3 regions of the Morganella sp. BCCO 40_0007 genome follow, and region 1 is predicted to be linked to each of the others. Evidence: predicted binding sites of a transcription regulator. Region 1 holds the regulator's gene; each other region holds the start of a gene.
What was found. The regulator Fur, encoded in region 1, represses iron uptake genes when iron is present. The targets are predictions, from matches to a motif close to ATAATAATGAGAACNACTATCAA.

Region 1 (4,431 bases):
GGGCCTAAATTAAGCATACGGCGTAAAATTACCGATGCGCTTTCGCCAATGTGCTGTGTGTGGCTGGCAATATAACTGTAAAGTTCTTCATCTACATCGATTGTTTTCATTTCTACCCGGTTCTTTTATTCGTTAACGCGAAACACGTTATTATAAGATAGAAAAACACAAAACAAAACAATTAAAATTTCAATAACTTAAACTAAAAACCACCGCAGTTTGCCACATCCGGCATTTAAAAAATAAATCAGTAAGTTATCGTTTCCTGACGCATAATCCGGTGCAGAAACATTTGCTTAACATGTTGGTTTCCGGAGGTGGCCGTGTCATCATAGCTGCCTGTTTTGCTCTGCGGATCGGTTGTTAATATGAAATTACCTGCATTACTTCATCATGAAATATTCACGCCTGAAATATCACATCACACCACACCCATTGTACTTATCCATGGTCTGTTCGGTGATCTGCATAATCTCGGGGTGCTTGGCCGTGAACTGCGGAAAACGCATACCGTGGTACAGATTGATGTCCGTAACCACGGTGATTCACCACGTGCGCAATCCATGACTTACGGGGAAATGGCGCAGGATGTGCTTGATCTTATCCGTGCCCTGAATATTGAAAAAGCGATTGTGATTGGCCACTCCATGGGCGGAAAAATTGCCATGGCACTGGCGGCACTGGCACCGGATGTCACTGAAAAGCTGATTGTTATTGATATGGCTCCGGTAGCTTACGGCGTACGCCGTCACGATGAGATTATCGCGGCACTGGAAGATGTCACCGCTGCCGGTGTCAGCACCCGGACAGACGCCGCCGCAATTATGGCGCAGCGCATCCGTGAAGATGGCGTCATCCCGTTTCTGCTGAAATCCTTTAAACAGGGAGAGTGGAAATTCAATCTGCCGGTGATCAAAGCGCAGTATGAATCCATCATCGGCTGGGAAACCCTGCCCCCGCAACAGGTTCCGCTGCTGCTTATCCCGGGCGGTAATTCATCCTATGTAAAACCGGAATACCGCGACGCAATTATGGCGCAGTTCCCGCAGGCAACCGCGCATGTGATTGCCGGATGCGGACACTGGGTACACGCTGAAAAACCGGACGCGGTTCTGCGCGCCATCGGTCGTTTCCTGGATAAAGCCTGATACCGGTGCCGCCGTCACGGCGGCGTTTATTCACTGACGGAAACTCAGTATCAGATTGTCAGTGTCACTCTCCTGCCACCAGGCCACAACAGAACGTACCTGCTGTCTGACATCCTGTCCCGGCAAATCAACGCAGATATCCAGCAGGCAGCAGCCCGATAAAATCAGACAAAAATACTGAAGCGGGCCGCTTAATACGGCCAGTATCTGTTTGATTGTTTTGCCGGACAGACGCTTTTTGTGTGACATACGCGATGATAGTGCTGGTTCTGAGATACGTTCCATGTACGCGTCCTCTGTTATTCCCTTGCCGAAAATACATACTACGTAATGCCCGCCGTCAAAAACACTCCGTTATCCTGATGGGAACGATCTCTTTTTTCTAATATATTCATAATGATAATTGCAATCAAAAAACCATCAATACACCATATCATCCGCGATAACACTGCCGCCGTGCGGTGCGATGTTAATCAATCTGTACAAAATCCGCGGCAACAGACCGCGAAGCGGTAGCGGTATGCGGGATGGCGGTGTATCATTGCGCGTTTATCATTGTAATCCGCATTTTCGTAGTAAAATTATGGCCAAAGAACAAACGGATCGTACCACGCTGGATTTGTTCGCTGATGAACGCCGGCCCGGACGCCCGAAAACAAACCCGCTCTCCCGTGATGAGCAGTTGCGGATTAACAAACGCAATCAGCTGCGGCGTGACAAAGTTAACGGATTACGCCGTGTTGAGCTCAAACTGAATGCGGATATTGTCGATGCCCTGAACCAGCTGGCATACGAAGAAAACGTGAACCGGGGAGAACTTATCGAGCAAATTCTGCTTGATTATCTTCAGCGTTCAGATTTATGCACCAAATTGTGAGACGACACACCACACAAATTTGACAGACTTCAAATACTGTTTTCGTCAGAATAGTATTTATAAAGATGAAATAGTTATAATTTCTGCTTGTTGTCGCTGCGGCGTCCTTTTTGCAGGTACAGAGATTTTCGGTTGAGAGGCTTATTTATGGCAATCGCAGGTATATTTTTCGGTAGTGACACCGGTAACACAGAAAATATCGCTAAAATGATTCAGAAATCACTCGGCGATGATGTCGCAGAAGTCAGGGATGTTGCCAAGTGCAGCAAAGAGGACATCGAAGGGTTTGATTTCCTGCTGCTGGGTATCCCGACCTGGTATTACGGCGAAGCACAGTGTGACTGGGATGATTTTTTCCCGACGCTGGAAGAAATTGATTTCAGCGGTAAAATTGTGGCGATCTTCGGTTGTGGTGACCAGGAGGATTACGCAGAGTATTTCTGTGACGCCATGGGTACCATCCGTGACATCATTGAGCCGCGCGGCGCCACCATCGTGGGTCACTGGCCGACAGAAGGCTACCACTTTGAAGAGTCAAAAGGACTGGCAGATGACAGTCACTTTATCGGCCTTGCGATTGATGAAGATCGCCAGCCTGAGCTGACGAATGAACGCGTGGCAAAATGGGTTGAGCAGATCCGCGAAGAAATGAGTCTCGACGAGATTCTGGCAATTTAAGGGTTACCCCGTAAATTGCGAATGATAATTCTGCTTATTTATGTAATGATATTATTATCCGGTCCGGCATCGGTCAGGCGAATCGCACCTGACGCCTTTTGATAGCCGGGCATTGTGTTCAGCCGTTGAGCGTTCCCCTGAAGTGCGCTCACCAGCGACAATATAGGACTAAATCCGCATGACCGATAACAATAAAGCATTGAAAAATGCAGGACTGAAAGTCACACTTCCCCGCCTGAAGATTCTGGAAGTGTTACAGGATCCGGAGTGCCATCACGTCAGTGCGGAAGATCTCTACAAAAAACTGATCGATATCGGTGAAGAGATTGGACTCGCAACTGTCTACCGCGTTCTGAATCAGTTTGATGATGCCGGTATCGTCACCCGCCATAATTTTGAAGGCGGTAAATCCGTATTCGAACTGACCCAGCAACACCATCACGATCACCTGATCTGCCTGGATTGCGGTAAAGTCATTGAGTTCAGTGATGAATCCATTGAGACACGTCAGAAAAATATCGCGGAACGTCACGGTATTAAACTCACCAACCACAGCCTGTACCTGTACGGTCACTGTGCGGATGGCGACTGCCGTTCTGATGATGGTATCCACGACGAGAAAAAATAATTCTCTCCGGTAACCGAATTGTATGAAAGGTGCGTAATGCACCTTTTTTATTGTGTTTTTTCCGTCAGACACAAACAAAAAAACCGTTCGCATGAACGGCTTTTTTATATCAGTAACAATGTGTTATCTGTTATTTACTTTCCATTTTTGCCCAGGTATCACGCAGGCCGACAGTCCGGTTAAAGACTAATTTATCCGCTGAGGATAATTTGGCATCGGCACAGAAATACCCTTCACGCTCAAACTGATACGGCTTGCTGCTGTCTGCGGCCACCAGTGACGGCTCCACAAAGCCCTGACGGATCACCAGAGAATCCGGGTTAAGTGTTGCCAGGAAGTCATCTTCCGCACCCGGGTTAGGCACACTGAACAGACGATCATACAGACGGATTTCCGCCGGTACCGCGTGTTTCACGCTGACCCAGTGAATAACACCTTTTACTTTACGGCCGTCAGCCGGATCTTTGTTCAGGGTTTCCGGATCATAAGTACAGTAGATAGTGGTGATATTACCTTCGCTGTCTTTATCCGCACGTTCAGCTTTAATCACAAACGCGTTGCGCAGACGCACTTCTTTATTCAGCACCAGACGCTTGTACTGTTTGTTAGCTTCTTCACGGAAGTCAGCACGGTCAATCCAGATTTCACGGCTGAACGGCACTTCACGGCTGCCCATTTCCGGTTTGTTCGGATGATTCGGCATGGTCACCATCACATCGCCTTCCGGCATGTTTTCGATCACGACTTTCACCGGATCAATAACAGCCATGGCGCGCGGTGCACTTTCGTTCAGATCGTCACGGATACAGGATTCCAGCGCCGCCATTTCGACGTTGTTATCCTGTTTGGTAACGCCGATACGGCGGCAGAATTCACGGATAGAGGCGGCAGTATAACCACGGCGGCGCAGACCGGAAATAGTCAGCATGCGCGGGTCGTCCCAGCCCTCAACAAATTTCTCGGTCACCAGCTGATTCAGCTTACGCTTGGACATCACGGTGTATTCGAGATTCAGGCGTGAGAATTCATACTGACGCGGATGACAATCGATAGTGATGTTATCCAGAACCCAGTCATACAGACGGCGGTTATCCTGGAAT
Region 2 (4,431 bases), on a different contig from region 1:
GCATCGCCTTCAAACGCTACTTTGCCTTTTTTCAGGGCGATAATATGGGTTGCATACTGCAATGCAAGATTAAGATCATGAAGGATAACGATGATACCGGTACGCTGTGTGCGGTTTAAATCCTGCAGCAGCCTCATCAGTTGGTACTGATGATGAATATCCAGTGCGGATGTCGGCTCATCGAGGATCAGTACCGGTGATTGCTGTGCCAGTAACATGGCAACCCATGCGCGCTGGCGTTCACCGCCGGATAAATTATCGGCGGGTATTTGTGCAAATTCCGTGATACCGGCACTCTCCATGGCTTGTGAGATAATAATGTTATCTTCCGGATGCCGGCGGCCAAATATGCCGCGCCAGGGAAAACGTCCCAGACTGACCAGTTCACGGACGGTCAGCCCGGCAGAAACCGGCAGTTTTTGCGGCAAAAATGCCACTTGTTGTGCCAGCTCCCGTTTGGTGTAACCGGTGAGGTTTTTATTATTCAGCAAAATTTCCCCCTGATCCGGCCGGGTCTGACCGGCCAGCAGATCAACCAGGGTGGATTTTCCTGACCCGTTATGACCAAGCACAACAGTCAGTTCCGTTGCCGGGATCGTCAGGGACGGGACGGATAAAATTACCCTCCCGTCACGCACAACACGGATATCATTCAGTTCAAACATAACTACCAGCTGTATTTGGTCTGAACGACAACAGAACGGGATTGGCCGTAATAGCAGTAATAATCACATGCAGAAATATATTCTTTATTCAGCAGATTATTCACATTGACCTGAAGCTGCCACTGTTTGTTCAGCTTATAAATGACCGCAGCATCCCATAATGCAGCAGCGGACACAGTACGATTACTGCTCGCCGGATTGTCTTTTGATTTACCGAGATAGCGGACACCGGAACCGAGTGTCAGTTCTCCGCTGCCGGTTACCGGCAGTGTGTAATTGACCCAGGCGGATGCCATGTGCTCAGGGATAAGCGCAGCCTGTTTGCGTCCCTGACCACCGGTATTATCTGTTTTGGCATTTGTGTAGGTATAGGATGCCTGAACATTGACATTATCAGTCAATTGCACAAATCCTTCAGCTTCAGCCCCCGTTGAGGTGACTTTTCCTGTCTGTGTGGCAACAGAAGTATCCGGATTGGTAACCAGTGCATTTTTCTGTTCAATACTGAACCAGGCAATATTCAGATAACCATCGAGGAATGAAGGCGTATATTTGACTCCGGCCTCAATTTGTTCACCTTTCAGCGGTTTATACAAATCGCCGGTCGCAGGGTCGATGGTGCTCATCACTTCAAATGACTGTGAATAGCTGGTATAGGGTGATAACCCGTTATCCGCCAGATACATCAGCCCGGCATTGACACTCACCTCACCATCATTCCGGGATTTATCATTATGGGCTGTCTGATTTTTATTCTCAGTTTTTACCTGATCATAGCGCACCCCGGCAACACCGATCCATTTACCGTCCAGCTTGATTTGGTACCGGGAATAGAGGCTTGCCTGCGTTTTATTGATTGTCCGGTTAATATTGTCGGCCGGGTCCAGTGGTACGTATTGTCCGTAGACCGGATTCCACGGATTGATCGGACTGAATGCATAACTGTCCTGTTCATCACCTTTTGTCCGGTGATACTGAATTTCAGCCCCTGCCAGCAGGGTGTGCTCCAGACGTTCTGAATCCCATTGTCCCGTCAGGTTGTTATCGAATGTTATACTCTGGCTGTTACCGTCACGGAATACAACACCGCGGGCGAGAGAGGTTGCAGATGTATCTGCGTTCGGAAATGCATACACACTGCGCAGCGTCAGTGAATTATAACCATAATTCAGGCGCTGGGAGAAACGCCAGGTCGTGTCAATATCGTGTTCCAGCAGATATCCGGCAGAAAACTGTGAGCGCTTGTATTTATCATAATCCGGCTCGCCAAGATTCGCTGACGGTTTAATTTTTCCGTAAGGTGAATCGATCAGTGTACCGGCTGCAGGGAAAAACGGGTTGGTTGGTGTACCGTCATCATGCAGATACGTTGCCATCAGTGTCAGCATGGTATCGTCAGAAAGCGCCATCGCAAGTGAAGGCGCCAGATAAATGCGTTTGTTATCCGTTTTATCCAGTTCACCGTCCGCCTGTTTCATCAAACCGACTACCCGGTAACGGATATCACCATCATCGCTGGCATGACCGGCAACATCAAAACCAAACCCGCGCTGATCATTATTTCCAGCTTCAAGGAAAAATTCCCCTTTCGGGGTAAACAGCGGCTTTTTAGTCACCACGTTTACAGCACCACCGGGGGTAGATTCGCCAAACAGAACCGCAGACGCCCCTTTAACAACTTCAATTTGTTCGAAACCATAAGGTTCAAGCAGCCAGGTATAATACCCGTCGCGGAATAAACGACTGTTATCCAGATAGGTCGCGGCATCAAAACCACGGACTTTAAACCAGTCAGTATCATTATCCGCACCGTAAGGCTGAGCTGTTACCCCTGAGGTGTAGCGCAGTGCTTCATCCAGTTTTTGCGGTGCGCGGGTTTCCAGCTCTTTTTGCGTAATAACAGAAACGGATTGCGGTGTTTCCTGTAATGCGGTGTCAACTTTCAGCACCCCAGCACTGACAACAACAGTGTCAGAAGTATTACTGTTTGCTGTTTGTGAGTACGCAGGTACAGCACAAAGGGCAACGAAAACATGAAGTGTGATAACTGAAGGTTTGAAATAAGAAAAATTAGCCATAGCGCCTCTGAAAAGACGAATAATAACGATAATGAGTATTATTAACTATGATTATGCTGTATGGAACTAAAATTTAACCGATACTGAAGAAAAGGAAGAGGTCACCCGAACGCATCCGTGCTATCCGCGCCGGTGAGCGGCGGGTGTATTTACGGGTGAAAGAGATTTTCGCCATGGCTGCAAACCGGGAATTAAGAACCTTCCGGTATCAGCGGATTATGGCAGGTTTGAGCCGGATTGATTTTCCGGCTAGAAATCAGTCTTAGAAAAACCGGTCATACCGTCCAGTTCCATTTCGCGGCCTAATGCCGTCATCGGATGGACAATGATCAGGCCCCGCACAGTTTTCTTCAGCTTGCCGATATCAGCCTGCTCTTTCTTCGTGATAAGACGTTTGAACGGCATACCCGCCAGCTTCTGCGCTTCTTTGCTGAGTTTTGTGCTGTGTAGTACCTTCAGACGGGCAATGTCAGTTTCCAGCTCAGCTTTTTCTTTCTCAAGTTCTTCGTACTTTTCCGTTTCGTTCTTCTGCAGCATATTTTCCATCCGGTGACGGATAAGGTCTAAACGGTCGCTGAGAAGCTTAATTTTTACTTTTTCGTTTTCTTTCATTTTAATTAACCGTGAATAAATTTCCTGCTGCGAAGTATACACTATTCTCTGTGAGGGTACGAAAAAGGAAGCGGATTGTCAGTTGTTTTAATATGACTATTCCTGACTATAATTTATCCTTTTTATTAACGGATAAGACCACCATTGGTGATCTTATTCGTTTAATATTTTACTCGCTTTGGTCTTTTTTATCATCATGAACCAAATGATATGCAGATCGTGCCCGGGGATGGATAAAGAAATGACCAGCCGGAGCGTTATGGGTTTTAATGTGTATCATTGATATTCCGGTTTTTTTACCCTGCTTATTATGAAATGCATAGATTATAAATGGTATCAGAAAAATGATTACAAAGCTGATACCCAGCAGCATCACATAAGATTCATTGCTTGCGCCGCCCGGCAATGAACTTGGCGGAAAGAAAGAAACAACAAAGGCAAGGACCGACAGAATAAAACCGGCAGATGCCACAACAAGTTTAAAACCTTTACCGCCCGGTATATTAAATACCCGTTTTTTCTCAGGTAGTTTGCAGATTAAATACATATACCCGAGAAACAACATAAAATAACTGCACAGGTAAATAACAACGGTCAGGGCTAATGCGATCAGGAAAGAGGTATTACCGCCTCCTCCACTATTGGTAAGCACAATGATGGCAATGGTTGTGATCAATAATTGTGAAATGACTAATGTAACCGGAACGCCGTTTTTATTCACCTTAGCAAAGCTTTTCGGTAAAATACCATTTTGGGCAGCAACATACATTCCGCGGGATGGCCCCACAATCCATGATGCTATTTCAGCAAGGACACCTAATAATAAGAGTGCAGCAATAATACGGACTGTCCACTCAAGTGCAGGACTAAAACTCGATACCAGAACATTGAATGTCTGTACCACCCCGGCGGACAGATTGATTTCACTGACCGGAATAGAAACCGCGACAGATAATCCGCCAATTGAACTTAAACAAATAGCCGCTATCATCAGTAAAAACATCGCAGCCGGGTAATCTCTTCCCGGGTTTTCCATTTCATTAACGTGTGTTGCTGAAGCTTCAACCCCCATATAA
Region 3 (4,431 bases), on a different contig from region 1:
AACGCCTGCAATGGGCGGAAGAGCAGATCCGCAGTTATCTGGCGGTATTATCAGAGCAGGAGGGGGTGACTGTTTCTTCTCATCAGCTGGCACGTTTTCAGCCGGTGGTATTTGATAAAACGCTGGTCAGCTGTGTGGAAACAGCCGCAAAATCCGCCGGAACCGCATATCGTCGTATGCCGTCCGGAGCGGGACATGATGCTCAGATGATTGCGCGGATAGCCCCGGCGGCGATGATTTTTGTGCCGAGTAAAAACGGTATCAGTCATAACCCGGCTGAATATACCGAAGATGCGGATCTGATCCGCGGTGCGCAGGTGCTGCTGGATACAGTGGTGCTGAGACTGGCAGAGCCGGTATAAGTTATCCCGGAAAAACGGCGGTATCCGGCCGGATACCGCCGGTAAATTATTTTACGGCCGCCGGTGCGGGCTGTTTTCCCCGGCTGACCAGCAGCCAGACCGCCACACAGACAATCAGTGCGCCGAGGAAGAAATTCGGGCTGAGTGTCTCATCAAGCACAAGATAACCCCACAAAATACCGAACGGCGGGATCATAAAGGTCACTGTCAGTGAACGCATCGGGCCGATATCGGCAATCAGGCGGAAATAGAGAATATACGCCACTGCCGTACAGAGCAGCCCCACTGCAATCACACTGCCCCAGACCAGCGGCTGCGCCCAGTTAACCGCCGGGCCGGTCGTGACACTGAAACCGAAAAACGGCAGCAGAAAAAGGGTGGCACCGAGCTGACTGCCGAACGCGACCAGCCGGGCGTCCAGGCCGCCTTTTTCACTGATCCAGCGCCGTGTCAGAAATCCTGCCAGCCCGTAACAGGCGGTGGCAATCAGACAGGCGGTCACGCCCCATAACAGATGGGCGGAAGACTGACTTTCCCCGACCGTGGTGATCACCACAATACCGGCCAGTCCCATCATCACACCCAGCCATTTGCGGGCGGTCAGGGTTTCGGCAAAGAAAGCAAAACCGATAAGAGCGCCCATCAGCGGGGTGGTGGCGTTGAGAATGGCAGAGTAACCGGCCGGGAGCCACTGTGCGGCGAGGCAGTACATAAAAAAGGGAATGCCGGAGTTAATCACGCCCAGCAATAATGCCGGTTTTAATTTCCCGTCAAACCGGAAAGTGCGGCGCATGACAAGGAGGATCACCAGAAGTCCCGCACAGCCGAAAAAGACACGCAGAAAGGCGGTGTTAACCGCGCCGAACTGCGGGGATGCCACCCGCATAAAAAGAAAGCTGGCACCCCATATGGCCGCCAGCAGGGTAAGCCGCAGATAATCCGCAGGTCGCATGGGATTCCTTATCTGAAAATCAGTGAGTTAAGAGAGTGATATCAGGTTCCTGTTGTCAGACAGGATGCGTTTCAACTATATCACAGTGAATAGTCACGCACTGAAAATCAGATATTAAAAAACAAGCAGAGAATATTTCTGCTTGTGATAATCATTATCAGTCAATATTATCAGCGGCGTGATATTGAACTTCTTATTCTTACAGGAAAGATAACATGCGTATCCGCTCTCTTTGTCTTCTGACGCCCTGCCTGACCCTTTTAATTACGCCGGAAGTCCTCGCCGCAACCACCACTGATTCCGGTGAACCCATTGTGGTCTCTGCTTCACGCAGCTACCGGACAGTCGCTGAAATGGCCCAGACCACCTGGGTAATTGATAACGCGGATATCGCGCAGCAGGCGGAGGGCGGTAAAGAGCTGAAAGATATCCTGGCACAGCTGATCCCGGGGATGAGTGTCAGCGGTCAGGGCCGGACAAACTACGGCATGAATATGCGCGGGCGTTCAATGATTGTGATGGTGGATGGTGTGCGCCTGAATTCATCACGCAGTGACAGCCGTCAGCTGGATTCTATTGACCCGTTCAATATCAACCATATCGAAGTAATTTCCGGGGCGACCTCTCTGTACGGTGGCGGCAGCAGCGGTGGTCTGATTAATATCGTGACTAAAAAAGGTCAGGCGGAAAAACAGGTCGAGGTTCAAATCGGCGGTAAAAGCGGGTTCCGCAACGGTTCGGATCATGATGAAAACGTAGCAGCGGCGGTCAGCGGCGGTAATGATCAGGCTTACGGGCGTTTATCCGTGGCTTATCAGCGTTACGGCGGCTGGTATGACGGCAAAGGCCGCGAAGTACTGATCGACAACACCCAGACCGGACTTCAGTATTCTGACCGGCTGGATGTGATGGGCTCCGGAACACTGACGATTGATGATCACCAGTCGCTGGAACTGATGGCGCAATATTACAACAGTGAATCTGACGGTAAACACGGGATCGACCTCGGCAAAGATTTTGCGGCCGTCTTAGGGAAAGGCACGGCGCATAACAGTGATAAGCTGGATTCTGACCGTATTCCGGGCACCAAACGCCATATGGTCAATCTGCAATACAGCAACAGTGATCTGCTGGGACAGGATCTGGTGGCTCAGGCGTACTACCGCGATGAAACTCAGACTTTCTATCCGTTCCCGGCGCTGGGCGGTAAAAAGCCGGATTATGTCGTCAGCAGTATCAGCGCATCAGAGCAGAAAACCGATTTCTACGGCGGTAAAGTCACTTTTAACAGCAAGCCGCTGGATAACCTGACACTAACGTACGGTGCGGATGCCGAGCATGAAAAATTCAGTGCCAACCAGAAGTTCTTTAATCTGCAGAAAGCGAAGGAAAGCAACGGACTGACGCTGGATTCCGCCTATAACACCGGACGTTATCCGGGTTACACCACCACCACGATGGCGGCGTTTCTGCAAAGCAGTTACGACATCAATCCGCTGGTGACCCTGAGCGGCGGTGTGCGTTATCAGTACACGAAAAATAAAGTGGATGATTTCACCGGGTATCAGCAGCAACAGCTGATTGCGGAAGGCAAAGCTACTTCAGCGGATGCGGTACCGGGCGGGGAAACGGATTACAACAACCTGTTATTTAATGCCGGGGTGCTGCTCAATCTGACTGACACACAGCAGACCTGGTTTAATTTCTCCCAGGGCTTTGAAATTCCTGATATCGCCAAATTCTACGGCACCGGCACTTACGGTTCGCCGGTCAATGGTCATTATCCGCTGCTCAACAGTGTGAATATCAATGATACGCGGGTAAAAGGTATCAAAGTCAACTCCTTCGAGCTGGGCTGGCGTTACACCGGGGACAGCCTGCAAACCCAGCTGGCGGCGTACTATTCACTGTCTGACAGCAGCTACGACATCAATAAGAAAGATATGACCATCTTCCTGAAAGATGACAAACGCCGGATCTACGGCGTGGAAGGGGCGGCGGATTACGCGATCGCAGATACTGACTGGCGTGTCGGCACCAATTTCAACCTGATCAAATCCGAGACCAAAGCGGGCGATCAGTGGGAAAAATGGAGTGTGAAGTTTGCCAGTCCGTCCAAGGTCACCGCGTATGTGGCCTGGGAGCCGTCAGACTGGACACTGCGTCTGCAAAGCCAGCAATCCTTCAGCCTGACCGATGCGGACGGGGAGAAACTGGACGGATATAACACCGTCGATTTCCTCGGCAGCTATCAGTTACCGGTGGGTAAAGTCAGCTTTGCGGTCGAAAACCTGCTGGATAAAGATTACACCACCGTGTGGGGACAGCGCGCACCTATCCTGTACAGCCCGGCGTACGGTGCACCGGACTTATACAGCTATAAAGGTCGCGGGCGGACATTCGCACTGAATTATCTGGTGACATTCTGAGGCCCGTTTTATGCGTATATTTCTATTGATGATGACACTGCTGCTGAGCACTGGAGTCCGTGCTCAGACGCAGATTATCACTGATTTGCAGGGGCGGTCCGTGGCGGTGAACACGCCGGTTAAGCGGCTGTTTCTTGCGGATGCCCGCGATATTCTGGCGGTGGATATTGCCGCCGGTAAAACACATTTTGCGTCTCTCAGCGGGTGGAGTGATACCCTGACGCATTATGCACCGGATCTGAAAGCGGCGTATCTGGACGCTGCGCCGGAACTGGCGCGGTTACCGGTTCTGCCGAAAAGCAAGGACGGCACATTTACAACAGAAAATCTGCTGACGTTGGCGCCGGATGCGGTGCTGATGCACAAATCGTCCTACGGGCTGATGAAAAGCTCGAATCTGCTGCCGCAACTGGAAGCGGCGGGTATTCCGGTGATTTTTATCGATTTCCGTAGTGAAATGACAGAAAACACGCCGAAAAGTATTCAGATTATCGGCGCGCTGTTTGAAACCGAAGGACGGGCAGCGGAGTTCTCGGAATATTACCGGACTAAGCTGGCCGCGCTGCGTCAGCGCCTGCCGGAACAAAAGCCATCCGTGCTGATTGAAAGCAGTGCGGGGATATTCGGCAATGCCTGCTGTCGCCTGTACGGTCGTACGGGATTCGGGGAACTGACGGATATTGCGGGT

Region 2: the regulator Fur is predicted to act here: its motif matches at 2,763-2,785, upstream of R5268_RS06905 (TonB-dependent siderophore receptor).
Region 3: the regulator Fur is predicted to act here: its motif matches at 1,453-1,475, upstream of R5268_RS13670 (TonB-dependent siderophore receptor).

Annotation. Positions count from the first base shown of each region.
Region 1 is NZ_JAVBIN010000002.1:381,749-386,179, forward strand. Features, by position in the region: gene seqA (replication initiation negative regulator SeqA) at 1-110, opposite strand, end outside; gene ybfF (esterase) at 369-1,148, shown strand; gene R5268_RS03840 (hypothetical protein) at 1,179-1,433, opposite strand; gene ybfE (LexA regulated protein) at 1,732-2,025, shown strand; gene fldA (flavodoxin FldA) at 2,173-2,703, shown strand; gene fur (ferric iron uptake transcriptional regulator) at 2,882-3,331, shown strand; gene glnS (glutamine--tRNA ligase) at 3,462-4,431, opposite strand, start outside.
Region 2 is NZ_JAVBIN010000004.1:255,730-260,160, forward strand. Features, by position in the region: gene R5268_RS06900 (ABC transporter ATP-binding protein) at 1-665, opposite strand, end outside; gene R5268_RS06905 (TonB-dependent siderophore receptor) at 668-2,743, opposite strand; gene R5268_RS06910 (YibL family ribosome-associated protein) at 2,993-3,355, opposite strand; gene gadC (glutamate:gamma-aminobutyrate antiporter) at 3,525-4,431, opposite strand, start outside.
Region 3 is NZ_JAVBIN010000010.1:178,501-182,931, forward strand. Features, by position in the region: gene R5268_RS13660 (Zn-dependent hydrolase) at 1-362, shown strand, start outside; gene R5268_RS13665 (DMT family transporter) at 409-1,314, opposite strand; gene R5268_RS13670 (TonB-dependent siderophore receptor) at 1,530-3,743, shown strand; gene R5268_RS13675 (ABC transporter substrate-binding protein) at 3,754-4,431, shown strand, end outside.